2 regions of the Streptomyces sp. RLA012 genome follow, and region 2 is predicted to be linked to the other one. Evidence: riboswitches for the same ligand, from Rfam matches in the RefSeq annotation. Region 2 holds a riboswitch; the other holds the start of a gene.
The links. A riboswitch is a leader RNA that binds a small molecule or an ion and turns the genes downstream of it on or off. The one in region 2 is predicted to bind thiamine pyrophosphate.
Positions count from the first base shown of each region.

Region 1: linked by a shared signal. The riboswitch ahead of thiO (glycine oxidase ThiO) and the one ahead of RV986_RS07150 (purine-cytosine permease family protein) in region 2 are both predicted to bind thiamine pyrophosphate.

Region 1 covers NZ_JBWDPA010000002.1:8,283,669-8,295,518, forward strand. The annotation lists gene RV986_RS38010 ((2Fe-2S)-binding protein) at 1-218, shown strand, start outside; gene bfr (bacterioferritin) at 235-714, opposite strand; gene RV986_RS38020 (sulfite oxidase-like oxidoreductase) at 871-1,506, shown strand; gene RV986_RS38025 (deoxyribonuclease IV) at 1,537-2,424, opposite strand; gene pknB (Stk1 family PASTA domain-containing Ser/Thr kinase) at 2,451-4,418, opposite strand; gene RV986_RS38035 (thiazole synthase) at 4,685-5,479, opposite strand; gene thiS (sulfur carrier protein ThiS) at 5,483-5,695, opposite strand; gene thiO (glycine oxidase ThiO) at 5,692-6,897, opposite strand; TPP riboswitch at 6,895-7,006, opposite strand; gene RV986_RS38050 (avidin-fold protein) at 7,059-7,409, shown strand; gene RV986_RS38055 (NAD(P)/FAD-dependent oxidoreductase) at 7,442-8,686, shown strand; gene RV986_RS38060 (Rv2175c family DNA-binding protein) at 8,754-9,125, shown strand; gene thiE (thiamine phosphate synthase) at 9,258-9,917, shown strand; gene metF (methylenetetrahydrofolate reductase [NAD(P)H]) at 10,007-10,930, shown strand; gene RV986_RS38075 (SCO2102 family sporulation regulator) at 10,987-11,850, shown strand, end outside.
Region 2 covers NZ_JBWDPA010000002.1:1,493,284-1,505,133, reverse strand. The annotation lists gene RV986_RS07170 (DUF2235 domain-containing protein) at 1-570, opposite strand, end outside; gene RV986_RS07165 (class I SAM-dependent methyltransferase) at 667-1,356, shown strand; gene RV986_RS07160 (dioxygenase family protein) at 1,353-2,225, shown strand; gene RV986_RS07155 (maleylacetate reductase) at 2,222-3,319, shown strand; TPP riboswitch at 3,444-3,538, shown strand; gene RV986_RS07150 (purine-cytosine permease family protein) at 3,528-4,931, shown strand; gene thiD (bifunctional hydroxymethylpyrimidine kinase/phosphomethylpyrimidine kinase) at 4,973-5,797, shown strand; gene RV986_RS07140 (ArgE/DapE family deacylase) at 5,870-7,144, opposite strand; gene RV986_RS07135 (Lrp/AsnC family transcriptional regulator) at 7,278-7,715, shown strand; gene RV986_RS07130 (hypothetical protein) at 8,035-8,235, shown strand; gene RV986_RS07125 (NPP1 family protein) at 8,978-9,745, shown strand; gene RV986_RS07120 (hypothetical protein) at 9,941-11,455, shown strand; tRNA gene RV986_RS07115 (tRNA-Pro) at 11,569-11,642, shown strand; gene RV986_RS07110 (FAD-dependent oxidoreductase) at 11,715-11,850, opposite strand, start outside.

The DNA of each region.
Region 1 (11,850 bases), 6.8 Mb from region 2:
CGCAGGTGAAGAAGCACGCGGAGGACGGTGCCTGCACCCCCCGCCAGATAGCGTCGGCGTGCAAGGCGGGCACGGACTGTGGTTCGTGCGTCCGCCGGATTCAGGCCCTGCTGGGCCGGGGCGCGTGCCCGCGCCGGGAACTCGCCGACGAGGGCAGGCCGGTCCTCTCCGAGATCGGGGACGCGCCGCTCCCCGCGGTGACGGCCGAGGCCGCCTGACGCGCGAGCCGTCGGTTCAGCTCTCCGGCTGCTCGATCAGCTGCGCGATGTAGAGCGCCTCGCCGAGTTTGTCCACCAGCTCCAGCTGGGTGTCGAGGTAGTCGATGTGGTGCTCCTCGTCCTCAAGGATCGACTCGAAGATGTTCGCGGACGTGATGTCGCCCTTGTTGCGCATCACCTCGATCCCGCGCTTGAGACGGTCGATCGCCTCGACCTCCACCTGCCGGTCCGCCTGGAACATCTCGGTGACGGTCTGCCCCACCCGGACATGGAAGAGCCGCTGGTAGTTGGGCAGTCCCTCCAGGAAGAGAATCCGGTCGGTGAGCACTTCCGCGTGCTTCATCTCGTCGAAGGACTCGTGCCGTGTGTACTTCGCGAGCTTTGTCCAGCCGAAGTTCTCCTGCATCTTCGCGTGCAGGAAGTACTGGTTGATCGCGGTCAGCTCACCGGTCAGCTGCTCGTTGAGGAATTCGATGACCTCGGGGTCGCCCTGCATCGCAGAGGCTCCTTCCAAGCGGGGGGACGGGGCAGATTGCGCCGCATCCTCGCATCGGCGTCTCGGGGCGTCCAGTAAGTACACGCTTAGTAGGAGTTGCCGGAATCGGGACAGGGCTGGTCATGTGCACCGCCCGGGGTCTGTCAGGATGGAGTCATGGGTCAGCCGCCGGTGGAACGTGGAACGGGAGAAGCGGCACAGCCGGAGCTTCCGCCGGGGCAGCGACTGCAGCGTGGCTGGCCGGTCACACACTACGGCCCGGTGCCCAAGTTCCGCCCCGAACGCTGGGAGTTCAGGGTTTTCGGCGCCACCGCCGACGGTGAGAAGCACTGCTGGACCCATGAGGAGTTCACGGCCCTGCCGTACACCTCGGTCGTGGCCGATCTGCACTGTGTCACGAAGTTCAGCATGATCGGCGCCGAATGGGGCGGCATCCCCGCGCGCACGATCCTGGAGATCGCCCCGCCCGCGCCCACCGTCACCCATGTGATGGTCTGGGCGGAGTACGGCTTCAGCTCGAATCTGCGCCTCGACGACTTCGCCTCCGACCGCGCGATCTTCGCCACCCACAAGGACGGCGAGCTCCTCACGGCGGAACACGGCTTCCCGCTCCGCCTCGTCGTCCCCCACCTCTACGCCTGGAAGGGCCCCAAGTGGGTCCGGGGCGTCGAGTACATGACGGCCGACCGCCGCGGCTTCTGGGAGGAGCGCGGCTACCACAACGTCGGCGACCCCTGGCGCGAACAGCGCTACTCCTACCAGGAGGAGCCCGGGGACGGCCCCGAGCTCTGAGTCCCCGAGAGCACCTGTACGGCTGCTCGCTCAGCCGTCACGCAACTTCTTCAGGCGCTCCACATCCCCCGCGTGTCCCTCCTTGCCGCCCGGCGTCTCGATGATCAGGGGTACGCCCTCGGTGGCGGGGTGGGTCATCAGCGCGCGGAACGGGTCCTCGCCGATGTGGCCGGAGCCGATGTTCTCGTGACGGTCCTTGTGGGCACCGACCACGTCCTTGGAGTCATTGGCGTGGATCAGCTTGAGCCGGCCCTCGCCGACCGTGTCCACCAGCAGGTCGAGGGTCTGGTGCATCCCGCTCGGACCGGTCAGGTCGTGGCCCGCCGCGTAGATGTGACAGGTGTCCAGGCAGACACCCAGCTTCGGGTGGGCGTCCAGCGCCTCGAAGTACGGACCGAAGTCCCAGGTGCGCGAGCAGAGGGAGGAGCCCTGGCCCGCGGTCGACTCCAGGAGCAGATACGGGTCGTCGTCGTGGGTCAGCTCGTCCAGCAGGGGCAGCAGGTGCTCATGCACCTGCCTGAGGGCGACAGCCCGCTCCCGGCCCCCGGTGGCGCTCCCCGTGTGCACGACCACGCCGAGCGCGCCGATCTCCCGGCCCCGGCGCAACGAGTGCCGCAGCGACTCCACCGACCTCTCGACCGTCGCCCCGGTGTGCGAGCCGAAGTTGATCAGATACGGGGCATGGACGTACGCGGGGATCGACTCGGCGGCGCAGGCCGCGCGGAACGCTGCGTCCTCTTCGGCCCGCTTCGGGTTCCCGGCGGGCGTCGCCCAGCCTCGCGGGTTGGCGACGAAGACCTGGACGGTCTCGGCGCCCATCTCGCGCGCATAGGCCAGGCCGACGGAGTTGAGGCCGCCGGCCACGGGGACATGGCCGCCGACGGGGTTGCGGAGCTGCTTGCTGGTCACGTCCTTCAGGGTGCCACGGGCCCCGCGGCGCCCCGTCAGCGGATCTCGATGGTGATCGTGGACCCCTTGGGCGCCTGGTCCCCGCCGCTCACCGACTGCTTCTTCACCGTGTCCCCGAAGAGCCCGAGCAGACCGCGGTCCTCGTCGACCTTGAACCCGGCGGCCTCCAGCGTGGCCCTCGCGTCGTCCACGTTGTCGCCCACCACGTCCGGGACCGGGACCATCTCGGGGCCCTTGGAGACCGTCAGCGTGATGGTGTCGCCCGCGGTGGCCTGGCTGCCCGCGCCCGGCGACTGCTCGGCGACCTGGCCCTGATCGAACTCCGAGTTGACCCGCCCGGAGGCGATCTTCACCTTCAGGCCCGCCTCCTCCAGCTCCGCGGTGGCATCCGCCACGGACGCGCCCGAGACATCGGCGACCTCGACCGGACTGCCCTTGCTGACGGTGAGGGCGATCGCCGAACCGGCGTGCCGCTCCGTGCCCGCGCCCGGATCCGAACGGATCACGAAGCCCTTGGTGACGTCCTGGCTGAACTCCCGGGTGACCATGCCCGCGGCGAGCCCTTCGCCCTTCAGGACATCCCGCGCCTTGAACAGCGCGAGGCCCGTCAGATCGGGCACCTTCACCGTCTCCGGGCCGTCCGAGACGGTCAGCGTCACGGAGTCGTTGTCCCGGATGCGGGCGCCGGGCGCCGGGTCGCTGCTGATGACGGTGCCGCGCTTCACGGTGTCGCTGTAGGCGTGCTTGACCTGCCCCACGTCGAGGCCGGCGTTCTCGATCCGCGCCCTGGCCTGCGCCTCGCTCTTCGCCAGCAGCAGCGGGACCTTGGTGAACTGGCCGGAGTTGATGTACCAGACGCCCGCGCCGAGCCCGAGCACCAGCACGATCGCCCCGACGAGGGCGAACATCCCGCGCCGGGGCCGCGATCCGCGCCGTGAGGGAGCGGTCGGACCGGACTCGAACCGACTGGTCATCTCGAACCGGCTGGTCCGGTTCAGCGGGTCGCCGCCACCGTCGCCGTCCTCGTAGTCCTCGTAGGGGTCGTTCACGGGCAGCAGGCGCGGCACGGACAGCGAGCGCGGGATCACGCTCGTACGGTCGCCCGCGTTGTCGTGTCCCACGGCGAGGGCCTGCGGCGGTACGGCGTCGAGCTGTTCGACGCTGAGCCCGGCCCGCGCCTGGAGGACCTGGCCGAGCAGCGCCACCGCGTCGTGCGGGCGCACCTCGGGGTTGCGGGCGGTCGCCGCGGCGACCAGCTCGTCGAGGGCGAAGGGCAGCCCCGGCACGGCGGCGGACGGCGGCGGCACATCCGCGTGCAGGTGCTGGTAGAGCACCTGGGCGGGGGAATCCCCGGAGTACGGCTTGCCGCCGGTGAGCATTTCGTAGAGGACCACTCCACAGGCGTAGACGTCGACGCGGGTGTCGGCGGTGCCGTGCTCGATCTGTTCGGGAGCGAGGTACGACACGGTGCCGAGCACCGCACCCGTCGTGTTCGTGACGGTGTCCACGGCCCGTACGAGACCGAAGTCGGCCACCTTGACCCGGCCGTCGTCCCCTATCAGGACGTTCTCCGGCTTCATGTCGCGGTGCACGAACCCGGCGCGGTGCGCGGCGCCGAGCGCGGCGAGCACCGGCTCCAGGACGTCCAGCGCGGCCCGCGGCTGCAGCGCTCCGCGTTCACGCAGCACGTCGCGCAGGGTGCACCCGGCGACGTACTCCATGGCCAGATAGACGTACGACCCGTCCGTGCCCTGGTCGAAGACCTGCACCACATTGGGGTGCGCGAGCCGGGCCACCGACTTGGCCTCGCGGATGAACCGCTCGACGAACGAGCCGTCGGCGGCCAGCGCAGGGTGCATCACCTTGAGCGCGAGCACCCGGTCGAGGCGGGTGTCCAGGGCCCTGTAGACCGTGGCCATCCCGCCGACCGCGATCCGCGCGTCGACGCGATAGCGGCCGTCGAGCACCTGCCCGACAAGCGGGTCCTGAAGGGTCGTATCCACGCAGGTGAGTCTACGAGCCGCCACTGTCACCCCCACCCGTTCGGCCCATACCGGAGCGGGACTGCAGCGGACCTGTGACGCATCTCGCAGCCGTCGAGGTGTCCGTCCCGGTGGCCGCTTCCCGCACCTGTCAACGGCGAGAACCGCTCACGGGAGACCCGCGCTTTCCAGCCGCCCGGAAACGGGTGAGGCGCGGGCGGGAGAAAAAACACATCGGTGCCGGGTACCTGGGCCGGGTACCCGGATCGGGTACCTGGATCGGGTGCCTAGAAAGCAGGCCGCTCCGGATCCAGCCGTGCCAGCCCCTCCACGGGAGAGGACGCCGAGGCGAAGTGCCGCCGGGGAATCCGCCCCGCACGCCGGGCGAGCCGGCCGGCCTCCACCGCGTGCTTCATGCCCTCGGCCATCAGCACCGGCTCCTGCGCCCGGGTGACGGCCGACGCGAGCATCACCCCCGCACACCCCAGCTCCATCGCCAACGCGGCGTCCGACGCCGTACCGGCGCCCGCGTCCAGAATCACCGGCACGCGCGCGTGCTCCACGATCAGCTGGAAGTTGTGCGGGTTGCGAATGCCCAGACCGGACCCGATGGGCGACCCGAGCGGCATGATCGCCGCGCAGCCGACATCCTCCAGCTTCCGTGCGAGCACGGGATCGTCGTTGGTGTACGGCAGCACGGTGAACCCGTCGTCGACCAGCACCTCGGCGGCGTCGAGCAACTCGATCGGATCGGGCAGCAGGGTGCGCTCGTCGGCGATGACCTCCAGCTTGACCATCTCGGTACCGAGGGCCTCCCGTGCGAGCCGCGCGGTCAGCACGGCCTCGCCCGCGGTGAAACACCCCGCCGTGTTCGGCAGCACCCGGATGCCGAGCCGGTGCAGCACGGAGAGCACCGAGCCGTGCGCCGTGGGATCCACCCGCCGCATCGCGACCGTCGTCAGCTCCGTGCCGGACGCCACGAGCGACCGCTCCAGGACGTCCAGGCTGGGCGCACCCCCCGTACCCATGATCAGACGGGACGAGAAGGACGTACCCCCGAGGACAAAGGGATCGTCGGCCATGGTTCAGCCTCCTTGGACGGCGGTGAGCACCTCGACGCGGTCGCCCTCGGCGAGGGCCGTGGACGACCACTGCCCGCGCGGGACGACGGTTTCGTTGAGCGCGGCGGCGACTCCGGACGGCGCGACCGTGAGGGTGGCGACGAGCGCGTCGAGGACGGTGCCGGAAGCGACCAGCCGCCGCTCTCCGTTGACGAAGACGGTCACGAAGATGTTCATACGGGCTGCTCCGTGAGGGCCGTGCTGAAGCGCTGGGGGGTGAAGGGGCGAGCCTCGTCCGGCAGGTCCCCGGTGGTCAGGACATGCGCCATCACGTCCCCGGTGACGGGGGTGAGCAGGACGCCGTTGCGGTAGTGGCCGGTGGCCAGCAGCAGCCCGTCGAGCCGGGTCGGCCCGAGCAGCGGCGCGTTGTCGGGTGACCCGGGCCGCAGTCCGGCGCGCGTCTCCGTGAGCGGGAGCTCGGTGATCCCGGGAACCAGCTCGTGGGCGTCGCGCAGCAGCTCGTACACCCCGCCCGCGGTCACCGTCGTGTCCCAGCCCAGCTCCTCGCTGGTGGCGCCCACGACGAGCTCGCCGTTCTCCCGCGGCACCAGGTAGACCTGGCTGCCGCGCACCACGGCCCGCACGGTCCGGCTCAGGAACGGCGCGTACCGCTTCGGCACGGTCAGCCGCAGCACCTGTCCCTTCACCGGGCGCACGGGCGGCAGTACGTCATCGGGTACGCCCGCGAGCTTCCCGCTGAGGCTCCCGGCGGCGAGCACCACCTGCCCGGCCGTCAGCTGTTCGCCGCCCGTCGTGACGGCCCCGGCGGCCCGGTCCCGTACGACGGTCAGCCGCTCCGCCCAGGTCCGGTGGAACTCCACTCCGGCCCGCTCGCACGCCGTGACCAGGGCCTTCGCCAGCCGGCGCGGGTCGATCTGGTGGTCGCCGTCGACCCGCAGCCCGCCCCGCACACCCGGTGCGAGCATCGGCTCCAGACGGCGGCACTCACGGCCGCTCAGCCACTCCGAGTCGAGCCCCGACCGGTGCTGCAGGGCGTGCAGTTCACGCAGATGGGCGCGGTCGTCGGCGTCCAGCGCGACGGCCAGCGTGCCGCACCGGCGGTAGCCGAGGTCCTGGCCCGTCGCCTCGGTGAGCTCGGCGGCGAAGTCGGGATAGCGACGCGCGGAGGCGAGGTTGAGGCCCAGCAGGGTCTGCTCGCCGTAGTGCAGCTCGGTGACGGCGGCGAGCATTCCGGCGGCCACCTGCGCCGCGCCGCCGCCCGGCTCGGGGTCCACGACCGCGACGGTGAACCCGCGCTGAGCGGCCCGCCAGGCGGTCACGAGCCCGATGATCCCGCCCCCGACGACAAGGACGTCCGAGGTACGGGGGTCCGAGGTACGGGGGTCCGAGGTACGCGCGGATGTACGGATGAGCGACATGGGCGTCCAGCCCCTCCCTTCGCCGGCATGACCCGGATCAGGTTCGTACGGTCGGAGGCCGCCAGCCTCCCTCTCAGCCCGGTGCGTCCGGGCTCCCGCGAGTGCTTTACGGTGGCCAGCCTAGCCCGCTGCCGTATGTCTCAGTAAGGGAGCCTCCGTCCATGGCCCGCTCGCTCGACGGCCTCGTCCTCGCGCCGGTCGCCGACCAGGCACCGGGGCAGGTGGGGACCGGCACCCGGTTCACGTACCACGAGAAGGACGGCGAGATCTGGGCCGAGTACACGGGCGGGGACGTCGTGCGCGGCCACCTCGTGGGGACCCGGGACGGCGACCGGCTCGACTTCCGGTACGTGCAGCTCAAGCACGACGGCGGCACCTCGTCGGGGCACTGCGCATCCGTGGTGGTGGAGCTGCCCGACGGGCGGGTGCGCCTGGAGGAGACCTGGGAGTGGGAGTCGCAGGACGGCAGCGGGACGAGCATTGTGGAACAGCTCACCGAGCACGTCCGCTGACTGACGAATGGTCAGTTGTCTATGGTGATCAGGTGAGCGAGCAGACGCAGGCACAGTCGCATTCGCAGGCGCAGGGGCATCCGGCACGGCGGGTCGTCATCGCGGGCGCGGGCATGGCCGGCGTGCAGACCGCGGTCGCCCTGCGCGAACAGGGCTTCGCCGGGAACGTCACGCTGATCGGCGCCGAGCCGCACCAGCCGTACGACCGGCCGCCCCTGTCCAAGGCGGTGCTGCTCGGTACATCCGAGGGCTCCGCCTTCGACATCGACTTCGAGTCGCTGGACGTCGAACTGCGACTCGGCTGCGAGGCGCTGGGCCTGCGCCCCGTGGACCACGAGCTGGACACCGAGGCCGGACCGGTGCCCTACGACGTCCTGGTCCTCGCGACCGGCGCGGAACCGATCCAGCTGCCCGGCGCGCAGGGCGTTCCGGGTGTCCATCTGCTGCGCACCCTGGACGACGCCGAGCGGCTGCGCCCCGTGCTCGCCCAGCAGCACGACATCGTGGTCGTCGGGGCGGGCTGGATCGGCGCGGAGTTCGCCACGGCGGCCCGCGAGGCCGGGTGCGCGGTGACGGTCGTCGAGGCCGCCGACCGGCCGCTCGCCGGGGTGCTGCCCGCCGAGGTGGCCGCGCCGATGACCGCCTGGTACGCGGACTGCGGAGCCTCGTTGCGCACCCACGCGCGCGTGGAGCGCGTCGAGCCCGGCGCGGTGGTGCTGGACGACGGCTCCCGGGTGCCCGCGGACGCCGTGGTCGTCGGCATCGGCGCGCGCCCGGCCACCGCATGGCTCGCCGGCTCCGGCGTCGAGCTCGGCGCGCACCGGGAGGTGGTCGCCGACAGCCACCTGCGCACCTCCCTGCCGGACGTCTACGCGGTCGGCGACTGCGCCTCCTTCCCCTCCGGCCGCTACGAGGAGCGTCTCCTCGTGCACCACTGGGACAACGCCCTCCAGGGCCCGCGCACGGTGGCGGCGAACATCATCGGCGAGACCCCGGCGGCGTACGACCCGGTCCCGTACTTCTGGTCCGAGCAGTTCGGCCGCTTCGTCCAGTACGTCGGCCACCACGCCCCCGCCGACACGACCGTCTGGCGCGGCGATCCCTCGGGCGCCGCCTGGACCGTGTGCTGGCTCCGCGAGACCCGTCTCGTCGCCCTTCTGGCTGTGGGCCGCCCCAGGGATCTGGCGCAGGGCCGTCGCCTGATCGAAGCGGGCATGCCGATGAACCCGGAGATCCTGTCGGACCCGTCCCGCCCCCTGAAGGACGCCACGGCATGACCACTCGGACGGCGGTCCGCAGGGCGCCCGGGTACCGAGTGTCAGTCCGGGATGGCAGGCTTGTCCCGTGACCGAGATTGACGCAAAGATCGATGCTCTCGTCCCCGCCTGGCTCACCCTCCCCGACATCGCCGAACAACTCGGCGTCGAGGTGACCCGCGTCCGGCAGCTGGTCAAGGAGGGCCAGCTGATCGCCGTACGCCGTGGTGAGAACCGCGCACTGCACGTCCCCGCCGCCTTCATCGACGGGAACGAACAGAAGGTCGTCAAGGGCCTGACCGGCACCCTGACGCTCCTGCGGGACGACGGCTTCACCGACGAAGAGATGCTCGAGTGGCTCTTCACCCCCGACCCGACCCTGCCCGGCACCCCCGCGCAGGCTCTGAGCGAGAATCGCGGCACGGAGGTGAAGCGCCGCGCCCAGGCGCTCGCCGTCTGATCCGATACACCGTCCGGCGTACGGACCACGGCCGGCCCCGGGGCATCCCGGCCGCCGCGGTCCGTACGCACCGCACCACGTCCGTGCGCCGCGTGCACGTTCCGTACGCGCCGCACCACGGGGGACACACGCATGCCCGAGAACGCCGTCACCACCCGCGCCCGCCTCGCCGACGCCCGCGTCTACCTCTGCACGGACGCCCGCAAGCGCCAGGGCGACCTCGCCGAGTTCCTGGACGCGGTCCTGGCGGGCGGTGTCGACATCGTGCAGCTGCGTGACAAGGGCATGGAGGCGGCCGAGGAGCTGGAGCACCTCCAGGTCTTCGCGGACGCCTGCGCCCGCCACGGCAAGCTCCTGGCGGTCAACGACCGCGCGGACGTGGCCCACGCCGTCGGCGCCGACGTACTCCACCTGGGCCAGGGCGACCTCCCGGTCCCCGCCGCCCGCGCGATCCTCGGCGACGAGATCCTGATCGGCCGCTCCACACACGCAGAGTCCGAGGCCGCGGCCGCCGCCGTCCAGGACGGTGTGGACTACTTCTGCACCGGCCCCTGCTGGCCCACCCCCACCAAGGCCGGCCGCCACGCCCCCGGCCTCGGCCTGGTCCGCTCCACGGCTGCCCTTTCCACCGACCGCCCGTGGTTCGCCATCGGCGGCATCGACCTCGGCAACCTCGACGAGGTGCTGGAGGCGGGCGCCCGCCGCGTGGTCGTCGTACGGGCGATCACCGCGGCGGCGGATCCCGGCGCGGCGGCGGGGGAGTTCGCCAAGCGGGTGCGTGCCGTCGCATAGCTGTCCGAGGGGTGGACAAGAAATCGACAAATCAGACAATTCTGGTCGGTCTGGTTGGGGGGCCGCCGCCCTCTGGCTAACCTGCGGGTATGGCCCTCGGATCTGCTTCCACCAGGACTGATCGCGCGCGGATCGTGCGCGACATGCTCGCCACCGGCAAGGCGACCTACTCGTTCGAGTTCTCCGCGCCGAAAACCCCCAAGGGCGAGCGGAACCTGTGGAACGCGCTGCGCCGCGTCGAGGCCGTCGCCCCCGACTTCGTCTCCGTGACCTATGGAGCCGGCGGCTCCACCCGCGCGGGCACGGTCAAGGAGACCGAGCAGATCGTCGCGGACACCACGCTCACCCCGGTGGCCCATCTCACCGCGGTCAACCACTCCATCGCCGAACTGCGCAACATCATCGGCCAGTACGCCGACGCCGGCATCAGGAACATGCTCGCGGTCCGCGGCGACCCGCCCGGCGACCCGATGAGCGAGTGGGTCCCGCATCCCCAGGGCCTGACCTACGCCGCCGAACTCGTCCGTCTCATCAAGGAGTCCGGCGACTTCTGTGTCGGCGTCGCCGCCTTCCCCGAGATGCACCCCCGTTCCGCGGACTGGGACGTGGACGTCGCGCACTTCGTCGACAAGTGCCGGGCGGGCGCGGACTACGCGATCACCCAGATGTTCTTCCAGCCCGAGTCGTATCTGCGTCTGCGTGACCGGGTGGTGGCGGCAGGCTGTACGACACCCGTCATCCCGGAGGTCATGCCGGTGACAAGTGTGAAGATGCTGGAACGACTTCCCAAGCTCAGCAACGCTTCGTTCCCGGACGTCCTGAAAGAGCGGATCCTCACAGCCAAAGACGATCCGGCGGCTGTACGCTCCATTGGCATCGAGTTCGCAACGGAGTTCTGCGCGCAGCTGCTGGACGAGGGAGTCCCCGGACTGCACTTCATTACGCTCAACAACTCCACGGCGACGCTGGAAATCTACGAGAATCTGGGCCTGCACCACCCGCAGCAGGCCTAGACCGGTCGCACCCATGTACGACACACTGCGTAGCGGCCACTGGGAGAGGGGCGTACATGGGCTGGACGGTCCTCTATATCGCTTTCGGCATCGTCGCGCTGTGGCTGCTCGGCGAGGTCCTGCTGCAGTACAAGGCGCGGCTGCGCTGGCGCCTGCTCGCCTTCGTCGGTTTCCTTGGTGTGGTCCTCGGTGTGCTGATGCCCTCCGTCATCGTCATCGGGCTGGGCGCGGCCGCCTTCGCGGTCGGCCAGACGTATGTCACGCTCTCGTTCCGCCGTGGGTTCGCGGCCGGCTGGGCCGTGGGCAACCGCCAGGGCGCCGACCAGGAAGCGGCCGAGGCCGAGGGCAAGGGCAAGGGCAGGGGCTTCGGCAGGAACAAGCGCCGTCGCGGTGAGCCGGACCTCCAGGACCCGTCGCTGGAGGTCTCCGGCCTCGAAGCGGCCGAGACAGCCGCGGGAATGGCCGAAGGCGCGGCCCGAGGCGCAACGTATCGGCAGGGCGACGACTACGGCCGCGAGGACGACGTGTTCTCGCCCGCGCAGTCCGACCGCTTCATGCCGCCCGGCTCCGGCGACTTCACGGCCGCCGAGACCACCGCCGTGTACGAGCCCCAGCCCCTGCCCGACGACACCGGTTCGTACGGTGTCTACAACGGCGCCTCCCACACGGCGGCCGGAACCGACCAGTCCTACGCCGCCGCGGCCCACTCCCAGGACCAGCAGGCCTACGCGTACGACGGCTACTCCGGCTACGACCAGCAGCAGTACGGCTACGACAACGGCCAGCAGCAGTACGCCGCCTACTCCGACCCCTACATCGGCACGCAGACCTACAACAACGGCGCCTCGTACGACACCACCTACGGCGGCGACCAGCAGCAGTACCAGCAGCAGGGCTACGCCCAGGACCAGTACGCCACC
Region 2 (11,850 bases):
CCAGCGCAGGTTCCAGCGCAGGACCCCGGCGGCCTTCACGGAGTCCCAGATCCCCAGATAGGTGACCGGGATGCCGGTACGCCCGTCCACCGCGTTGCTGAAGGCGGCGGCGAAGTGGTGCAGTTGGTCCCAGTCCTGCCGGGTCCAGTCCTTGTTCTTGGCGTACACGGACACGGCGTACGGGACGAGGTTCTCCATGCCCGGCCGCATCAGGCCGACCGCCCTGAGCATGCCCACGAGGGCCCGGGCCGTGTACGCGCCGCGGCTGAAACCGAAGATGTGGATACGGTCGCCCGGTTGGTAATGGTTCATCAGATACGTGTAGGCCTCGGCCAGGTTGGCCTTCGTCCCGGAGCCGAAGGCGAGACCGAAGAGCCTCGACAGGCGACGGCCGAGGGGTGTCCGGACGCCCGCGGCGGAGAAGGTGCCGACGCCGGGGTCGTAGTAGGCGATCTGCCGGGTGGGATCGGAGAGGTCGAGCATTTCGTAGAGCCGGATGACGTTGGTGTTCCCTTGCGCCTTCAACTGGTTTCCCGTGCCGTCCAGGCAGATGACGAGATTCTTGGCCATGCCGGGCCTCACGTTCGCGCGTTCACGGGCGTACCGGAACATATGGCACTTACCATCTATAATAATTGAAATGCCTCCTCCCGTACCATCGGCGGTATGAGTCCTGGGGCGACAGCGCCGTACGACGAACACGCCGACTGGTACAACGACTTCATGTCGTCGGGGGCCGGCGACTACATCCAGCGGGTGCACGCCACGCTGCGGGAGCTGCTGGGCCCGGGCGACGGCCCGTGCCTGGACGTGTGCTGCGGCACGGGCGCCCACGCCTCCGTGCTCGCCGGGCTGGGACGGACGCCGGTGGGGGTGGATCTCTCGCGCGGACAATTGCGCCACGCCGCCCAGCGGCTGCCCGTCGCCGTGGCCGACGCGGCGGCCCTTCCGTTCGCCGACGACTCCCTCCCCGCCGCGGTGTGCGTGCTGGCCAGCACCGACGTACCCGACTACGCCGCCGTACTGCGCGAGACCGCCCGGGTGCTGCGCCCCGGCGGACACTTCGTGCACCTCGGGGTGCACCCGTGCTTCATCGGCGCGTTCGCCGACTGGAGCGACCGGCCCCGGATCGTGGTCGACGAGCGGTACACCGACCGTTCGCGCAGCTTCGACGCATGGAACCCGGCCGGCGTCCGCGCCCGGGTCGGCGCCCGGCACGTCCCCCTCGCGGACCTCCTCAACGCCACCCTGGCGGCCGGCCTGCGGCTGGTACGGACCGTGGAGGCGGGCCCGGGCGGTGTCCCCGATCTGTTCGGGTTCCTCGCCGTGAAGCACGATGTTCCGGGAGTGGCATGACCGTCGAACCGGGCGATTTCACGAACGACATCACCGATGCCGTCGTCGACAGCCTGCGGGACACGGCCGATCCGCGCCTGCGTGAGCTGCTCGGCGCGCTCACCCGTCACCTCCACGACTTCGTGCGCGAGACGGAGCCGACGATGGCGGAGTGGGAACGCGCGATCGGATTCCTGACCGCGACCGGGCAGCAGTGCACCGGCACCCGCCAGGAGTTCATCCTCCTGTCGGACGTGCTCGGCGTCTCGATGCTCGTGGAGACACTCAACGGTCGTCGCCACCCGGGCACGACCGAGTCCACGGTCCTCGGCCCGTTCCACATGACCGAGTCGCCGGTCCGCGCGCTCGGCGCGGACATCGACCTGGTGGGCACCGGCGAGCCGTGCGTGGTGAGCGGCCGGGTGCTGTCCCAGGACGGCACCCCGCTGCCCGGCGCGGTCCTCGACGTGTGGCAGGCCGACGCCGAGGGCCATTACGACGTGCAGCGGCCGGACGTCCAGCCGCCCGGGAACGGGCGGGGACTGTTCACCGCGGACACCGAGGGCCGCTTCTGGTTCCGCACCTGCGTACCGAGCCCGTACCCGATCCCCACCGACGGCCCGGTCGGCGCACTGCTGCGCGCCACGGCCCGGCACCCCTACCGCCCCGCCCACATCCACTTCATCGCCTCGGCCGAGGGCCACGTCCCCGTCACCACACACATCTTCGTCGCGGGCAGCGAGCACCTCGACTCCGACGCGGTGTTCGCCGTCAAGAAGAGCCTGGTCCAGGACTTCACCGAGACCGACGACCCGCCCCTGGCACGGGAGTTCGGCGTCCCGAACCCCTTCCGCCATGCACGCTTCGACCTCGTACTGGAGCAGGAATGACCGGATCGACGGGAGGGAACACACCCCTCGACTTCTCGTACGAGACCCAGCCCGCGCGCGTCGTCTTCCGGCCCGGCGCCGCCGTGTCCGCGACCCCCGGCGAGGCCGCCCGGCTCGGGCTGCGCCGGGTGCTGGTGGTCTGTGGCAGCCGGGGCGCGAGCACCGCGCGCGCGGTCGCGGACGCGCTGGGCGAGGCCTGCGCGGGGCTGCACGCCGGGGCCCGGATGCACGTACCCGCCGAGGTCGCCGACCGGGCGGTCGAGGCGGCGCGCGCGGCGGGCGCCGACGGCTGTGTCGCGGTCGGCGGCGGCTCGGCGATCGGCCTCGGCAAGGCGATCGCGCTGCGCACCGGCCTGCCGTTGATCGCCGTGCCCTCCACCTACGCCGGCTCCGAGATGACCCCGGTCTGGGGCCTCACCGAGCACGGCGCCAAGCGCACCGGACGCGACCCCGCCGTCCAGCCCCGAAGCGTCGTCTACGACCCCGAGCTCACCCTCGGGCTCCCCGTCCCCCTCACCGTCACCAGCGGCATCAACGCGCTCGCGCACGCCGTCGAGGCCCTGTACGCCCCCGACACCTCGCCGCTCGTCTCGCTCATGGCCGAGGAGGGCGTACGGGCGATGGCGGGCGCCCTGCCGCTCGTGGCCGCCGCCCCCGACGACCTCGAAGCGCGCGGCCGCGCCCTGTACGGCGCCTGGCTCTGCGGCGCCTGCCTGGGCGCCACCACCATGGGCCTGCACCACAAGCTGTGCCACGTCCTCGGCGGCACCTTCGGCCTGCCGCACGCCGAGACGCACACGGTGGTCCTGCCGTACGCCCTCGCCCACAACGCGCCCGCCGCGCCCCGGGCGATCACCGCCCTGTCCCGCGCCCTGGGCACCGACGACGTACCCCGCGCCCTGTGGGAGCTGGCGGGAAGCCTCGGCGCACCCCGCACCCTCGCCGAGCTCGGCCTGAAGGAGAGCGACCTTGCGGTGGCGGCGGCGCAGGCCACCGCGCAGGCATACCCGAACCCCCGCGACATCACTACGGACGGGGTGCTGGGACTGCTGACGGCGGCGTACGAGGGCCGGGAGCCGCGCGTCGACTCCTAGGCCGTACGGGCTCGTACGGCTCGTACGGCTCGTACGCCTCGCACGGCCCGCCTGCCCCGTCCCGGGTGGGGGCACCCGCCCCTCCCACTGGGGCGAACGCGCCGGCCGGGCTATCCTGACCGCCGAACCGGACACGGGGTGCCCCGCACGAGGGCTGAGATCACACCCGTCGAACCTGAACCAGTTAGGACTGGCGGAGGGATGTCTCATGTCGTTGCCGTATGCCCGTAACGCCCGCGGCGAGGTGGCCGCCGGAGGCCCGCAGGGCGTCTTCGACGGGCGGATGCCCACCGCCCCGGGGGATCTGCACGTCGAGGCGCGCGGAATCGCCCCGGTCCCGGAGGACCACCGCTACGGCGGCCCCGGCCGCCTCTTCACCGTGTGGTTCGCCCCCAACCTGACCATGACCGGCGTGTTCACCGGCACCGTCGGCATCACGCTCGGCCTGGACTTCTCCACCGCGCTCACCGCCGTCGTGCTGGGCACCCTGCTGGGCGCCGTACCGACCGCGTACCTCGGCACCTGGGGCAGCCGGACCGGCGCCGGACAGCTGCCGCTGGCCCGGCTCGCGTTCGGGCGGGCCGTGGCGGTGCCGGGCGTCCTGCAGTGGCTGTCGTCCATCGCCTGGGACGCGCTGATCGGCCTCTTCGGCGGGGACGCGCTGGCCCAGCTGTGCGGCTGGCCGTTCTGGCTGGGCGTGCTGGTGATGATGGCGGCGCAGGGCGCGCTCGGCGTCCTCGGCTACGAGGCCATCCACCGGCTCCAGAGCGTGATGACCTTCGCCCTCGCCGCCGCCTTCGTGGCCCTGACCGTGAAGCTCCTCAGCGGCGCCCACACCACCCCCGCCGCCACCGCACACGGCGCCGACCGGGCCGGGGCCTTCATCCTGACCTGCACGATCGCGCTCAGCCTGGCGCTGTCGTGGGCCCCGTACGCCAGCGACTTCAGCCGCTATCTACCGCGTACGACGTCCCGCCCGCGCATGTTCTGGTACACCCTGGCCGGCATCGGCGTGTCCTTCGTGGCCGTCCAGGCGCTCGGACTGTGGGGCGCGGCCGTCTTCACCGACCAGACCGCCCGCGGCGTCGACACCCTGCTCGGCGGGGGCGCCCTCGGCGCGTTCGGCCTGCTCGCCGTGGCGCTCGCCGCGCTGAGCAGCAACGCCATGAACGACTACAGCGGCTCGCTCGCCCTGCAGACCATGGGCGTACGTCTGCCGCGTCCGGCCGCCGCCGCGCTGGCCGCCCTGCTCGGCTTCCCGCTCGTGCTGTGGATGCACGCGGCCGACACCACGGCCCGCTTCCAGAACGTCCTGCTGTTCGTCGGCTACTGGATTCCCGGGTTCGTCGCGATCGTCGTCGTCGACTGGCTCGCCCGGGCCAGGGCCCGCGGCGGCGCACCCGTCGACCTGGCCGCCGAGAGCGCCCGCCCGCAGCCGTGGTGGCCCGCGCTGGTCTCCTTCGGCGCGGCCTTCGCCGCGGCGGTGCCGTTCATGAGCACCAGCCTGTACGTCGGCCCGGTCGCCGATGCCCTGCACGGCGCCGACCTGGCCTACGGGGTGGCGTTCGTCGCGGCTCTGCTGGTCTACGCCCCGCTGCGCCTGCGCCGCTGACCCCGCCTCCACTCACCCCCTCGTACGGAGTGACACCCGCCATGCTTCCGAACACACCCACCGTCCCGCCCACCGCCCCGCCCCGTGTCCTGACCATCGCCGGATCGGACTCCGGGGGCGGCGCGGGCATCCAGGCCGATCTGAAGACGATGCTCGCGCTGGGCGCGCACGGGATGAGCGTGCTGACCGCCGTCACCGCACAGAACTCCGTGGGCGTACAGGGCGCTTGGGATCTTCCCGTCGAGGCGGTGCGCGCGCAGTACCGCAGTGTCGTGGACGACATCGGGGTGCAGGCCGTGAAGACCGGGATGCTCGCCTCGCCGCTGCTCGTCGAGACCGTCGCCGAACTGCTGTCGGACGTCGGCGCGCCCGTGGTGGTGGACCCGGTGAGCGTCTCCAAGCACGGGGACCGGCTGCTGGCCGACGACGCGCTGGACACCGTACGGACGGTTCTGCTGCCCCTCGCGACGGTGGCGACACCGAACCTCGACGAGACCGCCGAGCTCACGGGGATCAAGGCGACGGGCGAGCCGGACATGCGCCGGGCCGCGCAGCGGCTGCTGTCGTACGGGCCCCGCTGGGTCCTGGTGAAGGGCGGCCACCTGCCCGGCGAGGCCGTCGACCTGCTGACCGACGGCACCGAACAGCACTGGTTCCGGGCCCCGCGCCACGACAACCGCCATACGCACGGCACCGGCTGCACCCTGGCCTCGGCCATCGCGGTGGGGCTGGCGCAGGGCCGGGCGGTGCCGGAGGCGGTGCGGCTCGCGAAGGAGTACGTCACGGGCGCGATCGCGGCGGGATTCCCGCTGGGCTCGGGCCTGGGACCGGTCGACCACGGCTGGCGGATCCGCGCGGGGCGGTGAACCCCGCTCGGCGGTTCCCGCGGTGCCGGTGTGCGGCTCGTGCGGTGCTTCTGTGCTGTTCGTGCGGTGCTGCTACGCGGTTCCCGCCGTGCGGAGCGCCGTGAGGACCAGCGTGCGGGCGACCGCGACCGTCTCCGTCAGGGACACCCGCTCGTCGGGACCGTGGGCCAGGCGCACATCGCCTGGACCGTACTGGAGCGTGGGTATGCCCGCCCCGGCGTACAGCCTCAGATCGCTCCCGTAGGGGGCGCCGCGTTCCCGCGCGCCGGGCGCACCGGTGGTGTCCGCGTGCGCCCTGCTCACCACCTCGCGCAACGGATGCCCGGCCGGCAGCCGTCCGCTGGCGAACTGGCCGCCGGGCCAGGTGACGACCGCGGGATGCTCGCTCAGCCACGGATCCGCCGCGCACGCCCGAGCCACCCGGCCTTCGAACTCCTCGCGGGCCGCGGCCGGTTCCTCACCGAGCCGCAGTCCCAGCCGCCCGTCGGCGACGAGCAGCCCCGGCACACTGCTGGCCCAGTCACCGGCCTGGAGCATGCCCACGGACACGGTGTACGGGATCGGGTACTCCGCCATCAGGGGATCCGGCGCCTTGTTGCGGGCGACCTCCAGCCGGGCGAGGCAGGCGGCGATCGGCGCGTAGGCGTCGATGGCGCTCACCCCGGCGTCCCGGGTGCTCGCGTGCGCGGACCGGCCCGGCACGGTGATACGGAAGGTCAGGGCACCCGCGTTGGCCGTGACCAGCGTGCCGCCGGTCGGCTCGGTGATGACGCAGGCGTCGCCGCGGTGGCCGCGCCGCAGGGTTCCGAAGGCCCCGATCCCACCGTCCTCCTCGCCGACGACGAAGTGGCCCGCCACGCTGCCCCGCAGCCGTACTCCCGAGGCCCGGATCGCCGCGAGTGCAGCGATGTTGGCGACCACACCGGCCTTCATGTCGCAGGCGCCCCGGCCGTGCACGACATCGCCACGCACCCTCGGCACGAAGGGGTCACCCGCCCACTGCGCGAGGTCCCCGGGCGGTACGACGTCCACATGACCCTGGAGGATCACGGTGGGACCCTCCCCGGTGCCCGGCAGCGTCGCCACCAGCCCCCACGCCTCCTCGCGCGGTACCTCCGTACCGGGGAAGCCGGGCGCGGCGCGCAGGCCGGGCAGATCCATGGACCACAGGTCGACGTCCAGGCCGAACCGGCCGAGATCCCGTGCGAGGCGGTGCTGCAGTTCGGACTCGGCCGCGCTTCCGGTCACGCTCGGCACGGCCAGCACATCGAGCAGCAGCGCGGCGAGCGCCGCTTCGTCGAGGGCCTCCAGAGCGGCGGTCTCCTGGGCAGTGAGCACTGTACGCATGCCAGGGGATGCTACGAACGGGGAGCGTGCGCAATCAATCGCCGTTTGTTTCGGTCCAGGGCTGTTTTCTTGCGAAGATGCAGCCTCCTTGGAGATTTCTTGCGCGAGGGGAAGGGGTGAGAGGGGCATGACCATGGACGCGATCGACGAGGCCATCGTCCGCTGTGTGCTGAGCGACGCGCGCAGTACGTACGCCGAGATCGGCAAGGCGGCCGGACTGTCGGCACCGGCGGCGAAGCGGCGCCTCGACCGACTGGTGGCCGACGGCACGATCCGGGGCTTCACGGCGCTCGTCGACACCCAGGCGCTGGGCTGGCGGACCGAGGCGTTCGTCCAGGTGTACTGCAAGGGCAATCCGACGCCCGCGGAGCTGCGGCGGGATCTGGAGGCCGTCCCCGAGGTGGTCGAGGCCTACACGGTCTCCGGCGCCGCGGACGCCATGGTGCACATGATGGCCCTGGACATTCCGCATCTGGAACGGGCCATCCAGCGGGTGCGCGAGGCCAGGGTCATCGAGCGCACCGAGAGCGTGATCGTGCTCTCCGGACTGATCAACCGACCGCGGGTCTGAGGCCGACGGCTCGCCGCACCGGGCAGGAGCTCGAACGGCCTAGCGTCACGGGATTCCCGCCCCGTAGCGCGCTTCCGATTCGATCCGATCCGGTCCGTCCGTCAGTGGCTCGTCGTGATCGGGAACTTGCGCAACGGGCCCGCAGGGTACGGGGCGTGCGCCGTAAATCGAACATGTGCTTGAATTAGCGCATGGCGTACGAAGACTTTCCCGACGGCCTGATCACGACGAACGGTGGTCAGGTGCGGCACGGGGCCGGGATGCAGGCCGGGACCGGAGAAGCGAGGCTGGATCCATGTCCGAACCGTTGCCTGTAATCGTGGCTCCGCCCGCTGACACCGGTGGCCGCCGAGTGCGTGTGCGCGGCGAGAACCTCGGGTTGGCGTACAACCTGGAGGATCTGTCCGAGTTCCTGCGTCGAGTGGGTCTCGACGTGGACCCCGTGACCGCGGCGGTGTCCCCGCTCATCGACTGGCGCGGTGTCGGCCCGGAGTACTGGGGGCCCGAGACCGGAAGGTGAGGCACCGCGGCTGTCGCGGGCCTGAAGCCGTACGGGTTGTAGCCGTACGCCTTGTCCTCCACCGAGGACGGTCCGCCGGGCGAGGCGGACTTGGTGCCGGTCGGACGGGCGGCCCGACGGCCGCGTTCGCGTTTGCCCTGCACGTATGGGGCGCGGTCGGTGCCCTGAAGGGCACGGGTCAGCGCACGGCGGTTGTGGTGGGGCCGAGGGCGAGCCGGACCTGAAGCCGCCGCAGTGCCGGGGACGCAGCCGGCCGATGGGCGGAAGCCGCGGGGCACGGGTGTCATCCGTGAGGTGTGCCGGAGGGCGGGGCGGTTCCGGGAGGCGTAGCCGCGACGGACTTTGCGGCGGGGGAGCCGTTCGCCCGGGGCGGTGAACGGAACGGGCCCCGGGCGGTGGTCCGGGATGGCTGGCGTACAACTTCCCACTCCATGGACAGAGGGACACGGCATCGTCGCGCGCCCTGCCCGGCGGAGGCGAGCCGGACGGCTCGCCGGACCGACCTGCGCCGACTGTTGCCGCCCGGGCCGCCCTGCGTCGACCGACCCACCTACCCCGACGGACCCACCCCAACTGGTGCACCTCAACTGGCCCACCTCGTCCATTGGTTGGTCATTCATCACTCCGACACCCCCTGACGCTTGCGTTGTCGACGGAGCGGGGAAAAGCTGATCTGGGCATGCCAATATCGATCGCCTGCCCGGCCCCACCCCCCCGCATCGCGGTCGATCAGGAGGACGTAGTGAAGAGAAGTTCGCGCATCCGCAAGGTCTCGCTCATTCTGGGCAGTGCGGTCGCACTGGTCGTCGCCTTCCCGGGCAGCGCGCTCGCCGCCCCGCCCCAGGCGCTGCCGGCCAACGCGGACGGACTGGAGCAGACGTTCCAGCCGGCCTTCGACTACGACACGGACGGCTGCTACCCCACCCCCGCCATCGGCCCCGACGGGACGGTCAACCCGGGCCTCAACCCGTCCGGAGCCCTCAACGGCCAGTGCCGTGACGCTTCGGACCTCGACAACACCAACGGTTACTCGCGCGAGAAGTGCAACAACGGCTGGTGCGCGATCATGTACGGCCTCTACTTCGAGAAGGACCAGGCCGTGCTCGGCAGCGGCCTCGGCGGCCACCGCAACGACTGGGAACACGTCGTGGTGTGGGTGCAGAACAACCAGGCCCAGTACGTCTCCACCTCCGCCCACGGCAACTTCAACATCTACGGCCGTGACCAGATCCGTTGGGACGGGACCCACCCCAAGGTCGTCTATCACAAGGACGGTGTGAGCACCCACTGCTTCCGCCCGGCGAACTCGAACGACGAACCGCCGGAGAACCACTACCACGGATGGCAGTTCCCCGACCTGGTCGGCTGGGAAGGCTACCCCGCCGGTCTGCGCGACAAGTTGAGCGCCTACGACTTCGGCAGTGCCGTCTTCGGCCTCAAGGACGGCAATTTCAACTACCACTTGGAGAAGGCCAAGCCGGCCGGCATCTCGTTCGACCCGAATGCGTGATGACCCGTCAATTGACCTTCCTGTCTGGCGAGTTGGAGGAGCTGCTGGCGACTCTCGGCTCGTGATCGTGGCGTAGATCACCCTGGAGGGGGTGGAAACGTGAAGCAGTGCTTCGCGTCTTCATGGCATGCTCACATCTAGTTACTCGCTGGTAATCGCATGCCTCCTTCACCCCCCTCAGGACTGATCTTGCGCATCCGCAAGCGGCCCTTGCGCGCCCTCGTGCCCGCGCTCGCCGCATCCGCCCTCTTCCTCGCCGCCGGCTGCTCCGCAGACTCCGGCACGCGCTCCGCCGCCGCCGAACGGACCCCGGACGCCGGTGCCTCCTCCGCGGAGACCGCGAACAGCGACCAGCCGCTCGCCGTCGCCGCCGCACCCGCGGTGGCGGCCACCTCGACCGCCGTCGCGCGGCCCGGTACGGCCGGCGGGAAGGCCCGCGAGACCTCGCTCAAGGTGAAGTCGTACGACAGCCGCACCCGACGAGTCGTCATCTCCGCTGTAGGCAAGGGGAGTTCCTCGCCGACTCCGACACTGACTCCGACACCGACTCCGACTCCGACTCCGACTCCGGGTTCGACTCGGTCCGCGACGTCGAATCCGAACCCGCACCCGAACCCTTCCGGCACCGCGGCGCCCGGCCGTACCGCCGTCGGCGACGTCATCGCCAGCGCCCCCGTGCCCGGTGCCCCCGACGGGCTTCTCGCCAAGGTCACCAAGGTGATCGGTGAGACGGCCGACGGCACCGAGGTACAGACCGCGCCGACGACCCTCGACACGCTGCTCGGCGACGACGAGGCGAAGGGCACCGTCCCCGTCGACCCCGCCTCCTTCGACGTCGAGCGGCTGCTGCCCGACGTGAAGGTCTCCTGGGCGAAGGCGGGAGACATCCACTCCGGGCCGGAAGGGGCGAAGGTCCCGCTCGGCAGCCTGCGGGTCGATGTCGCCACCCGGGTCGGCACGGCCGAGGGGGCGCCGGCCTCGGCGGCGGCATCCGTGTCAGGCTTCGTCCAGGTCAAGCCCGAGGTCGACTTCTCCTACGGCGGTGGCTCCGCCGCCTCCACCGGTTCCGGGCCGGGGGCGGCCTCGCTCGGGGTCTCCGGCGACTGGACCTCGCAGTGGGCGCTCAAGGGTCGCGCCGCCGCCTCCAGCAAGCCGGTCCGGCTGCCGTTCGCGAAGCTGCACGCCGACCCGGTCCTCCAGGTCGGCCCGGTCCCCGTCGTCGTGAACCTTGACCTGACCTGCTACTTCGAGATCAGCGGCGACGGCAGCGTCACCGTCGACGTCGAACAGGACCTCAAGGGCGACTTCAAGGTGGGCGGCACCTTCGGCACGGCGAACGGCTGGACCCCGCTCAACGAGTCCCACATGGACAGCACCCCGGTCCGTACGTCCGTCACGACGGCCGGGCGTGTGAAGGCGGCCCTGGGCGCGCAGGCCGCCGTCGGCCTCTACGGCACCGTGGGCGTCACCGCCGACCTGGCCCCCTATCTGCGCGGTGAGGCCGCGGGCACGGTCAGTGCCACCTCACCGGTCGGCTCCGACACGAAGTCCGACGTCGCGGCGACGGGTTCCTGGGCCCTCTACGGCGGCCTCGACCTGAGCGGCACCCTGCAGATCCAGCTGTCCGTCTTCGGCACCCCCGTCCTCCAGCACGGCATCCCGCTGGGCGCACTGCACCGCGAGTGGAAGCTGGCCGACGGCAGGATGTAGTGACGGACGCTCTCCGAGCAGGCGCCCGCCGACCTCCTCGTGTGTGGGCCCTCCCCTGCGCGTGCGGTAGTGTTTACCTGCACGATCACGCGGAACACCGCGGGTGACGGCATCGGGACGTGGCGCAGCTTGGTAGCGCACTTGACTGGGGGTCAAGGGGTCGCAGGTTCAAATCCTGTCGTCCCGACTTTTGAAGTCGCGGGTCGGAGGCTGTATCGGAAGAATCCGATACAGCCTCTCGGTCGTTCGACGGCAGCGGTCAGTCCCGGTCCAGAACCGCCGTGAGGGCTTCCCGCAACGCCGTTTCGGGGCTCGCCGACGGTCCTTCGGACCGCCACGCGACGAAGCCGTCGGGACGGACCAGCACCGCACCGTCCGCGGTGACGCCGTGGACC